2 regions of the Paenibacillus sp. FSL R7-0198 genome follow, and region 2 is predicted to be linked to the other one. Evidence: predicted binding sites of a transcription regulator. Region 2 holds the regulator's gene; the other holds the start of a gene.
The links. The regulator Rex, encoded in region 2, represses fermentation and respiration genes when NADH is low (regulators of the CRP and FNR family bind a similar motif). The targets are predictions, from matches to a motif close to TTGTGAAATATTTCACAA.
Positions count from the first base shown of each region.

Region 1: the regulator Rex is predicted to act here: its motif matches at 3,626-3,643, upstream of pflB (formate C-acetyltransferase).

Region 1 covers NZ_JBBOCB010000001.1:1,225,246-1,232,751, forward strand. The annotation lists gene MKY87_RS05195 (ABC transporter substrate-binding protein) at 1-216, opposite strand, end outside; gene pflA (pyruvate formate-lyase-activating protein) at 443-1,195, opposite strand; gene pflB (formate C-acetyltransferase) at 1,285-3,543, opposite strand; gene adhE (bifunctional acetaldehyde-CoA/alcohol dehydrogenase) at 4,485-7,097, opposite strand.
Region 2 covers NZ_JBBOCB010000001.1:1,036,775-1,044,280, forward strand. The annotation lists gene MKY87_RS04245 (hypothetical protein) at 1-243, opposite strand, end outside; gene MKY87_RS04250 (DUF5590 domain-containing protein) at 544-1,074, opposite strand; gene MKY87_RS04255 (amidohydrolase) at 1,114-2,421, opposite strand; gene MKY87_RS04260 (redox-sensing transcriptional repressor Rex) at 2,408-3,061, opposite strand; gene dinG (ATP-dependent DNA helicase DinG) at 3,280-6,141, opposite strand; gene MKY87_RS04270 (tetratricopeptide repeat protein) at 6,284-6,907, opposite strand; gene panD (aspartate 1-decarboxylase) at 7,025-7,408, opposite strand; gene panC (pantoate--beta-alanine ligase) at 7,401-7,506, opposite strand, start outside.

The DNA of each region.
Region 1 (7,506 bases), 190 kb from region 2:
TTTGTCCACAACATCCTGCAGAATGGCCAGTCTTTTCTGTTTGTCGGCCCCCACCTGTGTGTGACGGAGAAGCATCTCAACCGGTTCCTTACTTGTTTCCTCCACAGGTGTGTTGCCTGCGCCTTGCTGTGGCTCGTTACTTGAGCTTGCACATCCCGCCAAAGTCCATGAAGTGATAAGCAATAATGAAAGTAGTAATGTCATTCTTTTTTTCATCTGGTTGACCCTCCTCAAGATATTGAGCATTTGGCTTTACACTCTGATTATAAAAAGCCGGAGCTTACATCGTAAGGATGACAATTCATCAATGGAGGGATAAAATCCTTCACTGGACCCATAATCTCTCTTGCCATATGTTGAGGAGCAACAAAAACAGTCCCTGCGAAGTAGGTTCGCAAGGACTGCTTGGTTGGTCATTGGTACGTTATATTTAAAGGTTAGATTACTTACCTGAACAAGCCACGCCAGCCGTTTCCTGGCTACCTTGTTCGATCAGGCGATACGCCCGTTCCACTTCTTCTTCAGTTGGTGAAGGAACTCCATCCAGTGGATATACTTTACCGAGCGCTTCCCATTTGTAGATCCCCATCTGATGGTATGGAAGAATTTCGAACTTCTCGACGCCATTTAATGTTCCAATAAACCGTCCGAGGTTAAGCAGATCCTCTTCCTCGTTATGAATGCCAGGCACATACACGTGACGTATCCACATTTTCCGACCTTGCTCCGATAACCATTTGGCCGTTTTCAACGTTCTCTCGTTGGATTTGCCTGTCAGCTTGATATGTTTCTCGTCATCAATATGTTTGAGGTCCAACAGAACCAGGTCTGTGTGATCCAGCAGATCGTGAATCCGATCCGGCTCGTTAAACCCGTTGCTGTCCAGTGTCGTATGCAATCCCCAGCGGCGCTTCACTTCTTTGAAGATCTCGGCTACAAAGTGAGCCTGTAACGTTGGTTCTCCGCCAGATATCGTGAGTCCGCCTCCAGAGCTGCGGTAGTAGGATAGGTACGGCTCAATTTCAGCCAATACCTCCTCTAGCGTCATTTCTTTTCCGCCATCCAGCGCCCATGTATCCGGGTTGTGGCAATACTGACATTTGAGTAGACATCCTTGCATAAAAAGCACAAAGCGGATGCCTGGGCCGTCAACCGTCCCGAAAGTTTCGAGTGAATGAATATGTCCGTTAACCATGCTGCCTCTTCCTTTCTGTATCCGCATCCGCTGTGCGTTTAATATGATTTGGAATGCCTTGCTCTAGCGGTCTTCTACTTGCAAATTACTTACATCGAGCCATGGAACGTACGGTTGATGACATCCAACTGTTGTTCACGAGTCAGTTTAATGAAGTTAACCGCATATCCAGAAACCCGTACAGTCAGTTGCGGATAGTTTTCCGGGTGATCCATCGCATCAATCAATTGCTGACGATCAAATACGTTAACGTTCAGGTGATGAGCGTTTTGACCGAAGTAACCATCCATCATCGCAGTCAGATTGGATTTACGTGTATTCTCCTCTTTACCCAATGCTTTTGGCACGATGGAGAAGGTATTGGAAATCCCGTCAAGACTGTGTTCATAAGGCAATTTGGCTACAGATCCAAGGGATGCCAGTGCACCTTTTTTGTCACGACCATGCATTGGGTTCGCACCTGGAGCAAATGGTTCACCTGCTTTACGACCATCCGGTGTAGTCCCTGTTTTCTTACCGTATACCACGTTGGAAGTGATCGTCAGAACGGATTGTGTTGGCACTGCGTTACGGTAAGCTTTGTGCTTGCGAATCATGCCCATGAAGTTCTCGACCAGTTCAACAGCAATGCTGTCTACGCTGTCTTCATTGTTACCGTAACAAGGGAAGTCTCCTTCGATTTCAAAATCAACAGCGATGCCTTGTTCGTTACGAATTGGTTTTACTTTGGCATATTTGATCGCACTCAGTGAATCTGCTGTAACCGAGAGACCAGCGATACCACAAGCCATCGTACGTACAATGTCACGGTCATGCAATGCCATCTCGATACGCTCATAGCTGTATTTATCGTGCATGTAGTGAATGACGTTGAGGGTGTTCATATACAGTTTCGCCAGCCACTCCATCATTGGTTTGAAACGTTTCATAACCTCATTGTAATCCAGTACTTCGCTAGTGATTGCAGGATACTCAGGTCCAACTTGTGCTCCGGATTTCTCATCACGACCACCGTTGATCGCATACAGGAGAGCTTTTGCCAGGTTGGCACGAGCGCCGAAGAATTGCATTTGTTTCCCGATCTTCATCGCCGATACACAGCAAGCAATACCGTAATCGTCACCATAGATCGGACGCATCAGATCATCATTTTCATATTGAATTGAGCTGGTTTCAATGGAAACTTTACTGCAATAATCTTTGAAAGCTTCTGGAAGTTTCGTGGACCAGAGAACAGTCAGGTTCGGTTCTGGTGCAGGTCCCAGGTTGTGCAGTGTATGCAGGAAACGGAAGCTGTTTTTGGTTACGCGTGTTTCACCATTCACGGACATACCACCGATGGACTCCGTCACCCATGTTGGATCTCCACTGAACAGTTCGTTGTAATCCGGTGTACGCAGGAATTTGACAATCCGCAGTTTCATTACAAAATGGTCAACCAATTCCTGAGCCTGTTCTTCTGACAGAATGCCTTCTTGCAAGTCACGTTCAATGTAGATATCCAGGAAAGAAGATACACGTCCCAGGGACATCGCAGCACCGTTCTGTTCTTTGATTGCAGCGAGATAACCGAAGTACAACCATTGGAATGCTTCTTTTGCTGTTGTCGCTGGCAAGGAAATATCGAACCCGTGCATATCGCCCAATTGTTTCAATTCTTGCAATGCACGAATCTGTTCAGACAATTCTTCCCGCAGACGAATGACATCTTCATCAATAACATCAACTTCAAGTGCGTTCAATTCGCCTTTTTTGTTACGAATCAGGAAGTCTACCCCGTACAAAGCTACACGACGATAGTCACCGATGATCCGGCCACGGCCATACGCATCTGGAAGACCTGTAATAATCCCTGCTTTACGCGCTGCACGCATATCGGAAGTATAAGCATCGAATACACCTTGGTTATGAGTTTTGCGAATGTTCGTAAATATATCAATGACGCCTTGAGGCAATTCGAAGCCGTATGCTTCACATGCATCAATCATCATCCGGATTCCGCCTGTTGGTTGAATGGAACGTTTGAACGGAGCATCGGTCTGAACGCCGACAATCTGCTCTTTGGATTGATCCAGATAACCGGGTTGGTGAGAAACAATAGTCGCTGGTGTGTTCACATCAACGTCAAGGACACCGCCGTTATCCCGTTCTTTTTTGGTCAGATCAGATACGATATCCCACAATTCTTTGGTATTCTGGGTTGCACCTGCGAGAAATGCTTCATCGCCGTAATACGGAGACAAGTTGTGTGCCAGAAAATCATTCACATCTACGGATTTGGTCCATGTTCCTTTGGTAAAGTTTCTCCAGCCTGTTTGTTGTTTGACATCTTTTTCAATCACCGACATCTTAATCCCTCCACTAATTTGGATTTCTGGACACATAACATCTTGCTTCATTCGTAGCATTGTGTGCCCAGAGCCGCGATAAATGTGAATTGTTTCACATAAACCGGAACATGTTCTCTCTACTTGGGAACCGGAACCGCGGGATGAATGTTTTTCTTACATTTTCAGTATACGACTTGGGGCTTTCATCATCTGTGATTTTTGTCACAAAGTCAGTGAACTAACTCACTCCACCTGCGCTGTGTCCCATTGAACCCGGTAAATTCACACTTAGCCACTGCGCGGGCAGAACAACTTCCGATCGCTGTTATCCCCGGATTTTTTCAATTTTATTTTTCAAAGGGGAAAATCCGGGGATAAAGGCGAACGCTCCGCTTCTTCAGTTTTTTCTGCCCTCTCCGTTATTGTGTGAACATCTGGCTCAAACGGCCACATCACGGATTCCGTGTAACCTCTTTAGAACCCTTTTGCTCCTCTATGCTCGGAGCAAACCAAATCTTAAAATAAACCCTGAAAAACAGATGCTCGCTCTTCTGTTTTTCTGCCCTCTTCGTTCTTGTGTGAACATCTGGCTCAAACAGCCACGTCACGGATTCCGTGTAACCTCTTTAAGAACCTTTGCTCCTCTATGCTCGGAGCAAAACAAAACTTAGAATAAATCCTGAAAAACAGATGCTTCGCTCTTCTGTTTTTCTGCCCTCTTCGTTCTTGTGTGAACATCTGGCTCAAACAGCCACGTCACGGATTCCGTGTAACCTCTTTAAGAACCTTTGCTCCTCCATGTTCGGAGCAAAACAAAGCTTAGAATAAACCCTGAAAAACAGATGCTCGCTCTTCTGTTTTTCTGCCCTTTTCTTTATTATGTGAAAGACGGCAATCGGGGCTCCCCTCTCGGGGAACCCTGATCTTCTTGCCGTAAGGCACGCTTCGTTCTAAATTTATTATTCAAACTTTCCGTAGAAAGCGTTGCGGTATACATCAGCCAGTTCAGTTACCAACGGTAACTTCGGATTGGCGGTTGTACATTGGTCTTCGAAGGCACGGTCAGCCAGATAATCCACATGTGCTTCAAAGTCTTTGGCATCAAATCCGATTTCCTGGAACGATTCTTCAATGCCCAATGTTTTGTTCAGTTTGCGAATCGCATTGATGAGACTGGTTACGCCTTCTTCTGTCGTACGAGCAGGCAATCCCAAGATGCGGGCGATTTCGGCATACCGCTCATCCGCTACAAAGTGCGAATATTTCGGGAACGATGCAAATTTGGTCGGTTTTTTCGCGTTGTAACGAATGACGTGTGGCATCAGGATTGCATTGGTGCGTCCGTGTGCGGTGTGATACTGACCGCCCCATTTGTGCGCCAAGCTGTGGTTAATACCCAGGAATGCGTTGGCAAACGCCATACCTGCAATCGTGGAAGCATTATGCATTTTCTCACGTGCCAGTTTGTCACCTTGCAGTGCAGATTGCTCCAGGTATTGGAACACCAGTTGGATTGCTTTGATCGCAAGTCCATCCGTGTAATCATTTGCCATGACAGACACATAAGCTTCAATCGCATGCGTCAGTACGTCCATACCTGTATCTGCAACGGCTGTTCTAGGCAGGGAGTATACAAACTCCGGATCAACAATCGCTACGTCTGGTGTCAGCTCATAGTCGGCCAATGGATATTTGGTGTTACCTTGATTTTTATCTGTGATAACCGCGAACGATGTCACTTCAGAACCTGTACCGGATGTGGTTGGGATCGCTACAAATTTCGCTTTTACGCCGAGACGTGGATATTTGTAGATCCGTTTGCGGATATCCATGAATTTCTGTTTCAAATCGTTGAAGTCCGTGTCTGGATATTCATAGAACAACCACATGGCTTTGGCAGCATCCATCGGTGATCCACCGCCGAGTGCAATAATGCAGTCCGGTTGGAAGCGGCGCATCATTTCGGTTCCGCGATCTACCGTTGTTGTCGATGGATCTGGCTCAACATCGGAGAATACTTCAATCGCTACTGGCATTTGGCGTTGACGCAGATAGTGTTCTACCTTTTCAACATATCCAAGTTTCACCATCATGGCATCCGTAATAATCGCCACACGTGTGATATCAGGCATTTTGGCAAGATACTGTGTTGCGCCTTTTTCGAAGTAGACTTTGTTCGGCACTTTGAACCATTGCATATTCACGGTACGGCGAGCCACCCTTTTCACATTGATTAAGTTCACAGCGGTTACGTTGGAAGAAGTCGAGTTACGTCCGTATGATCCGCATCCCAGTGTCAATGACGGCATGTTTGTGTTGTAGATATCCCCGATGGCACCGTGTGTGGATGGCGAGTTCACAATAATCCGTCCGGTTTGCAGACGATCTGCGAATTTGCCGATCACTTCTTCATTTGTGGAGTGGATAACCGAGGAGTGACCCATGCCGCCAAATGCAACCACTTCTGCTGCACGTTCAATTCCCTCTGCTGCCGTTTTAACTTTGTAACAAGCCAGTACCGGGCTTAATTTCTCAGCCGACAATGGGAATTTGGTACCTACCCCTTCAATCTCGGCCACGAGAATTTTGGTGCCTGCTGGAACTTCAATACCGCACAATTTCGCAATGCTTACCGCAGATTGACCAACAATCGCCGGGTTCACCGCACATTTCTCGGCATTAATCGCACCTGCTGTCAATTTTGCTGCTTCATCTTTGTTAACAAAGTAACAGCCATTCGCAATCATTTTTTTCTTCACTTGATCGAAGATCGGTTCTTCAATGATGACCGCTTGTTCGGAAGCACAGATCATGCCGTTATCGAAAGATTTGGACAGGATCAAATCCGTCACTGCCTGATTGATATCTGCGCTTTTCTCGATAAAGCAAGGAACGTTACCCGGTCCTACGCCCAGTGCAGGTTTACCACAGCTATACGCTGCACGTACCATACCTGATCCGCCTGTTGCCAGAATGAGAGCCACATCATTGTGATTCATCAGTTCGTTTGTACGATCCATGGAAGGATCATCAATCCACTGAATACAATCTGCTGGTGCACCATGTTTCACAGCAGCTTCCAGCAGGATTTTGGCAGCTTCCCGGCTACAATTCTGTGCAGATGGGTGGAAACCAAAGATGATTGGGTTACGCGTCTTGATGGAGATCAGTGCTTTAAACATCGTTGTTGATGTTGGATTGGTTACTGGTGTAATACCCATGATGATACCAACCGGCTCCGCAATTTTCTGGAAGCTCTCATATTCGTTATCTTCAATCACACCTACGGTTTTGTCATACTTAATGCTGTGGTACACATATTCTGTTGCAAATATATTTTTGGTGATTTTATCCTCATACACTCCGCGGCCTGTTTCTTCTACGGCCATCTTGGCGAGCATCATGTGTTTATCCAGACCCGCAAGCGCCATTGCTTGCACAATCCGGTCAATCTGCTTTTGGTCCATCTTCATGAATGCGGCGTGTGCTTTATTCGCTTTGTCGATTAACGTTTGAATATACTGACCTGCTGTCGGTTCTTTTGCTGGGGCGACTTCGTTCTTTACAGCCATCTCCCTCATCCTCCTAAAGGTTCGTATTAGTTTGTCTCTCTCGTTTACATTCACATCGTAACATGACAATAAACTTAATTATGTGATTTTTTTCACAAAGTATAACAAATTTAATTTAAGTTTTGTAGTGTCCTTCATACGACCATTTTCACTTCCTATTTAAAATATAGGGCTGTAAAATTCATCCTCTCCATTAAAAGTGAATTTTATCACAATGTTTGAAATTTCGTCATTTTTGCCCCCTTTCCTTCCCCCTCAAACGGTAAGATTAGGTATATACTGAACTTAAAAATTGAACCACCGCAATTTGTACCGTCCTTCCTCCCGGCCGAGATGACCCTGATCAGGACGGCAACGGTTTGCGGCGAACCTCGGAGGCTACTGCTTATTACAGAAGGTCGTCCGATGG
Region 2 (7,506 bases):
CTGTCCTTCTTTGTGAATATATTGTACCAGTCTGCCCAAATCAACATCAGGTTGCAGATCCAGTTTCAATTGTACGTCATTGCGGTTAATAGTTAATTGAACGTCATTAACTCCATCGTACTGGGTAACCATCTTTTCAATCGGATTCTGCACAGCCACCTGACGATATACAAACCAACCTCCAAACAACACAACGGCTGAAATGACGGCAGTTAAAGCAATAGGCAATACTTTTAGTTTCAAGTGAATTACCCCTCCCAGATTTTGGCCCAACCTACTGGCTTATTGGTATATAAGAATATGTGCACATTGACTCCTGCGATAATTTCGACAGGTTTATTTGTTTTGAATGTAACTTTGAGTACATATCTGAGTATATCACATCGTATATACAATTTCGAAGGCGAAAATATGAATAAATTATTAATTTTAACTATTTAAATTATTTAAGTTTATGGGCAACACAAAGAACCGGTTCAGTCGGATATCCGTCTGCCGGTTCTTTTGTTTCATTCATTCTCTAGCTACGTCACTCTATTTGTTCTAGCTGTTCGGGAGTGTGTAGACCAGGTCCACCTGTTCTCCGTTGCTAAAACGATAAAAACGATAGTGGTTATGCGTACCGTCTTTATAATACACTTGCCACACATATATTCCATTCACAACTCCAGGCATGATTCGCTTAATCTCGCCGGCAGGAACTTCAGAACTGAAGCGATTGCGGATCTGCGCTTCGGACATGCCATTCTGCAGCAGCTCACTGTGTACAGCGTTTGCACCCTTAGCCGGTTGATTGTTTGCATCGAATTTAACCCAGACCATAACATCCTGGTTATCCTTGTTTTTGCCGATCAGGGTCCAGTAGATGTTGTCAGAGCCTTCTTTGTCTCCCCAGATGTACTTGCGCAATTCATCATAGGATGTAATGCCCAGTTGCTCCTGTGCTGCCTGTATGGCGAGCGCTTCTTCCTTGCGCTGGTCCTGCGTGACATGGACGTAATAACGCTGAAGTCCAAACAGAATCAGAACCAGTGCAAGCAGCGAAATCCATATCCACTTCTTTTTTTTCTTCAAAAGTCGAACTTCCTTTCCCTATGATGCTCTATCCTGCAATTAACGAGCAAGCAGACCATCAAATGCCAATTGAGACTCACGCAAAATGCGCTCTTCATCCAGCGTCAGACATTCGCCATGTTTCACCACTTGTTTCCCATCCACCCATACGTGCTCAACATCTTTGGCAGAAGCCGAGTAGATCGTATGTGAGATCAGGTCTGTATGTGGATAGAAATGTGCCTGTTCAATGTCCAAGGCGATAAAATCAGCCTTCATGCCGACCTGGAGTGCTCCGGTATTGTTCAAGAAGATTGATTTGGCTCCATATGACGTTCCGAGTAGTAACGCTTCGCCTGCTGGCACTGCCGTCGGGTCACCAGATACACCTTTGTGGATCAATGCAGCCAGTCTCATTTCCTCGAACATATCCAGGTTGTTGTTACTTGCTGGTCCGTCAGTTCCGAGTGAAACGGTAACTCCTGCTTTCAGCAACGCAGGTACACGCGCAACACCGGAAGCGAGTTTCAGGTTACTTCCCGGGTTATGGGATACAGCCACATCATGACGGGCCAGAATCTCAATCTCTTCGTCATTCAGATGCACCGCATGTGCAACCAGGGATGGACGGGAGAAAAAGCCCAGTTTCTCCAGATGTGCTACAGGACGCAGTCCATAATCAGCCACGTTCTGCTCGACTTCACGAAGCGTTTCTGACATATGTGTATGAAGAGGAAGGTTTAGGTCGTTCGCGACCTGTACAAGCTTCTCTATGTAGTCAGGAGGGCATGTATATGGTGCGTGTGGCGAGATTACGGTTGTAATGCGACCATCTGCCTGTCCATTCCACTCACGTGCAAACGCTGCCGACTCCTCCAGCTTCCGCAGTTGCTCTTCTTCCGAGCACAGCCCAATTACACCACGTGCCAGTGCTGCTCTAACGCCGGATTGCTCCACAACTTTGGCAACTTGATCCATGTGATCGTACATGTCCAGGAAAGCTGTAGTTCCGCCTTTCAACATTTCAAGCACCGATAGCGAAGTTCCCCAATATACGTCTTCTGAAGTCATTTTCGCTTCCATCGGCCACATTTTTTCCTGCAACCATACTTGCAACGCAAGATCGTCTCCGTGCCCTCTGAGCAACGACATCGCTGCATGACCATGCGTATTGATCAGACCCGGCAGGAAGAACAATCCTTTTCCATCCACTTTGGTACAATTTTCGTCTCCATCCGGCAATGTCTCACCAATATGCACAATCTTGTCATTCTCAACAACCATGTATCCTTGAACAACGTTCCATGTTGTGCCGCCTTCATTAACGGCAAATTTACCGTTGTGAATTACCCATCTATTTGTTGTCATCTTCCTCGTCGTCCTTTCCAGTCTCCAAGTAATAGGCCAAACTAAGCAGATCCGTTGTAAAGTCAGCATGGTGAATGCGGATATGCGGCGGTGTTTTTAGAATTGTTGGTGCAAAATTAAGGATCGCTTCAATTCCCGATTCAATAAGCTGATCGGCTACATTTTGGGCTTCCGTATCCGGAACCGTAATAATACCGATGCGGATGTTATCCGTTTTAACCGCTTCCGTCAATTCATTCATTGGCTTTACCGTCAAACTGTTGATTTGACTACCAATCTTCGGTCCATATGCATCAAATACAGCAACAATCTTCATGTTGTCTTTCAGATATGCGTTGTAGTTGGACAAGGCCTGTCCGAGGTTACCCGCACCTACCAGAGCTACATTAATTTGCTGATCGATTTTGAGAATGTGACGAATTTTCTCGATCAAATAGGATACATCATACCCGATCCCTTTACGACCAAAATCACCGAAGTAAGCCAGGTCTTTACGAATTTGGGCCGGATTCAGATCCAGCCTTTGTCCAAGCTCTTGAGAAGAAACAGTAGCCACCTCACGCTGGTGCAACTCGCTCAAATAGCGCAAGTATACAGGCAGACGTCGTACCACCGCTTCCGAAATTTTATCCGATTTCATTCTTGCTCCCCCTTACCAAGGCCACGATAAAATAATAGATGAAAAGATGAGCATTCTGTATAAACTCAATGATAGACGTGACATTTTATACAGAATGCTCCTTGTAATTTAGGTTATAAGTTCTTACGTGCAACTGCTCTAATCGGATACGGAAATATCTAATAAAGTTTAACGCCAAACGATAGTGTCATGCAATGATATAACGAACAAAACAACCATTATTCTTGTTCATTAGCAGGTTTTTCCAACCACTCGGTTATTCGTGGAACCATCTGCTCCGTGAGCATATGCTCCATTTTGGGACCTGGTAATGAATATAAAAAGAATTTACCATAGTACGCTTCAATCACACGTGTATCATAAACAATGACAATTCCTCTGTCCTTTGCTGTACGCACCAATCGGCCAAATCCCTGCTTGAAACGAATGACCGCTTGTGGCACGGACAGTTTCATGAACGGATTTTTCTTCTGTTCCTGAAGCAACTCACTCTTGGCTTCCACCAACGGATGATTCGGCGGTTGGAAAGGCAATCTTACAATAGCGAGACAGGTCAGCGCTTCTCCCGGGATATCTACACCCTCCCAGAAGCTGCTTGTGCCCAGAAGTACTGTTGCTTTGGCATCTTGGAACCTGCGAGTCAATTTGGAACGACTTCCACTATCAACGCCTTGACCAAGCAACGAGATGTCGTTGCCAGACAGCGCCTCCTTCAGCGGATCATAGACCTGTCGCAACATCTTGTATGAAGTAAACAGAACCATCATGCGTCCACGCGTAGCAATTGCCGTCTCTGCGAGTGATTGCACCAGCATATTAACAAAGTGCGCATCACCCACACTTCCCTTCACACTCGGGAAATCACGCGGAATCACCAGAAGTGCCTGATCGCGATAGTTGAAAGGTGATGGCAGCATCGACGTTAACAACCGATTATTCTCGGAAGCTTCCTGCAAGCCAAGCTGCTCAATCATGAACTGGAATGACTTATCTACCGAAAGCGTAGCTGATGTAAGCACAACACTTTTCTTTTTATCAAAAAACAAATCCTTTAGTTGTGCACTGACATCTACAGGTACGGCATACAGCTGGAGTGATTTACTGCGGAACTGGCCGCTGGCTTCCATCCAGTACACCGTTTTGGCGTCATCCATACGCATGAAGAAACGTAGATTCTCCTTCAATGTGGTCAGATCTTTCAGTAATCCTGTTATGTCCGTGATCAGACTATCCGATTGATAATCATCCTGATCCTCTTTCACTTCAAGCAGCAATTTGTCCCCTTTGCGAACCAAATCGCCCAGAGTCACATAGATCTGGTTCTCCAGATCCTGCAACTCCTGCCATTTTGCAGGTTTCTGAGATGCTTTCAGACGCAGTGAAAATTGCCCCGTCTCGCCCGGTGAAGCATCACTTCGTTCAGGCAACAGACCAAACAATGCATCGCTCATACGATCCCACAGTTCCTTGACCTCAAGAGCGAGCGGGAACATCTGGTCCACCATGGAGCCCCATTGCACCGAATTTTCATGCCCGGATAACTGCGAACGAAGCATAGGCAGCTGACCATTACGACTGTCTTTAAACAGGCGGGTCAGTGTATGAACCAAAGTGAAATATTTCATATGCATTCCAAGATGTTTACCAGCGACATCCTCCAGATGATGTGCCTCATCGATTACAAGACTCTCATAGGCTGGCAGCAGCTGATGCGCGGCTTTCACATCCGTAAATAATTTGGAGTGATTGGTGATTACGATATCAGACAACCCTGCCTCATGTTTGGCACGATGGTAGAAACATTTGCGGAACCATGGACAGGATCTTCCCAGACATGATTCGGATTCGCTCTGTACGGTCTCCCAGAAGTCCCCTCCGCGTCCGCTAAGGTTAAGTTCCTCATCATCTCCGGTTTCGGTCTGCGTAAGCCAGACGATCATCTGAGCAGCTGTGAAATAATCCTCTTTAGGTGTGGCGAATTCACGTTTATTGATTTTGTGTTCAAATTTGCGCAGGCACAGGTAATGTCCACGTCCTTTGAATACAGCAGCCTTAAACGGGAACGGAACCACTTGAGTCAGCATCGGAATGTCCCGCTCTCTCAATTGCTCCTGCAGATTGATCGTATGCGTGCTGACCATAACTTTCTGTTCTTGCTTCACACTTTCGTAAATAGCAGGCAACAGATACCCTAGAGATTTACCGGTACCCGTTCCAGCTTCGATCAAGAGATGTTTCTCTTCATCCAGGGCTTGCCTTACACTGCTGAACATCTGGGTCTGCGCTTCACGCTCTTCGTAATGATCCAGTGTATCCTTCAGGTTCTCCCGAACCTGGTCCATAAACTGTTCGAAGCTTACACCATCGAGGGGGTTAGCCTCCCGCTCATCGCGTGGTGCACCAATGTCGGTCCAATCACTTACATTAAGAGCAAGCTGACGATAATAGGTATGTCCGTCCAGATCCTGAATCGGCTCTGCTTCCTTCTCACTGCGCATCCCGTCCAAAAACCAGCCCAAGTCACTGTCTTCTGGTGCAAACAGGTCACTGAGGCGCTGAATCGTTATGAGCGGTAATTCCTTTAACTCATCCAGACACTTGAGCAGCACATAGGCTGTCGCCAGTGCATCACTGTCTGCCTGGTGAGGGCGATCATGTTGAAATCCAAATTCGGAAGACACATAACCGAGTTGATAAGAACCCAGTGATGGGAATGTAATCTTCAGAAAATCAATCGTGTCCAGAATACGGCCAGTGAACGGCAAATAACCGCAACGGTCAAGAGCATTCTGCAAAAAGTGAAAATCAAAAGCGACGTTGTGTCCAACTAGCACCACATCATTAAGCAGCGGAACCATCTCCATCATCATCTCTTCGAGTGAAGGAGCGTCCGCTACATCTTCATCGGTAATACCCGTCAACCCCGAAATAAACGGGGGAATCGGTACACCAGGGTTCACATAAGAACTATATATTTGAGTTATGCTGTAGTCATGATCTATGATGGCAAGTCCGGCCTGTATAATCTCACCGTCGGACTGCGTGCCGGTTGTTTCGAAATCCAATACGGCAAATTTCATTGCAATGTACGGTCCCTTCCATTCCAGTCTATGTTACAGCATAGCAAAAAAAAGGGGATTTGAAAATTAACTGACAAAAAAGCGGTGTCCCCGCCGCTATGCCAAAGGAGGGAACACCGTTTTTTTGTCGCCGAATTCCCGCTTAATGAAGGGTCGTCAGCTGATTAGCATATTGCAATTTTCCCCTGTTCAACCTGCAAGCTTCCATGTTGTACAGTGGTTCGGTCAATGTCGGGTCATACTGAAGGGCCTGTGCAAAGAGTGAACATGCAGCTTCGGGATTCGCAAGCTTGGCTTGAATACAGCCCAGGGCGTTACATACAAGCCCTTTTAAGCGAGGTGAACCCTTAAGGTACATGATCTGCTGCAAATGTGTCCCCGCTTCCGCCATTTGTTCCAGATTCAGATACGCGAGCGCCAGGTAAAAGCGAGTCAATGCACTCTCCGGATGGTCGGTCACAACCCGGGAGAACTGCATGATCGCCTGCGGATACATCTGTAGTTTGAAATAGCCCTGACCTCGACTGAAACATTCCAGATGGAGTTCAGGCAGCGCGGTAACAGCTTCCTGTTCCGGTTCAAGGGAAGCAGGCTTATCCATCTCCCGCTCCCTCACCTGGCTCATCTTTTCTTCAAACATCAGCCATTCATCCAGCATTCCGTCACTCATCCGCTTAAGCAAGTTCCACTTTTGCAGCAATTCTTGTTTGTTCAGGCCTTCAGCGGAAGGATAGCTCTTGATAATTTCATCTAACATGTCGTTCATTTCTGCGAAAACATGCTGGAACATCGATGCATCCCCACCCTTGAAAAAATGGATTAGTGCAGTGACCTGTACTCATTTTTTGCTTCAAGGGCCGATTTCATTCTCCTTACCAGTCGATTACATAATTGTTGCGTGGACTTCCTGTTTCATCGTTTGTACAGGTTTATTCTGTCCATCTACAAATACAACGGTTGGTTTGTGAGTATTTGCCTCTTCTTGCGACATCATGGCGTAAGAAATGATAATGACGTTATCTCCAGGCTGCACCAGACGTGCAGCTGCGCCGTTAAGACATATGACCCCGCTTCCGCGTGGTCCTGGAATCACATAAGTTTCCAGACGTGCACCATTGTTATTGTTCACAATTTGCACTTTCTCGTTTTCCATCAAGTCGGATGTTTCCATCAAGTCTTCATCTATGGTAATGCTACCCACATAGTTCAAGTTGGCTTCCGTTACCGTAGCCCGGTGAATTTTGGATTTCATCAGTGTTCTAAACATGGGACAGTACCTCCGATTTTTGCAACCTTATATTGTCAATCAATCTTGTTTTTCCGAATTTCACCGCAAGTGCGATGAGCAGATCATCACGTCCTTGA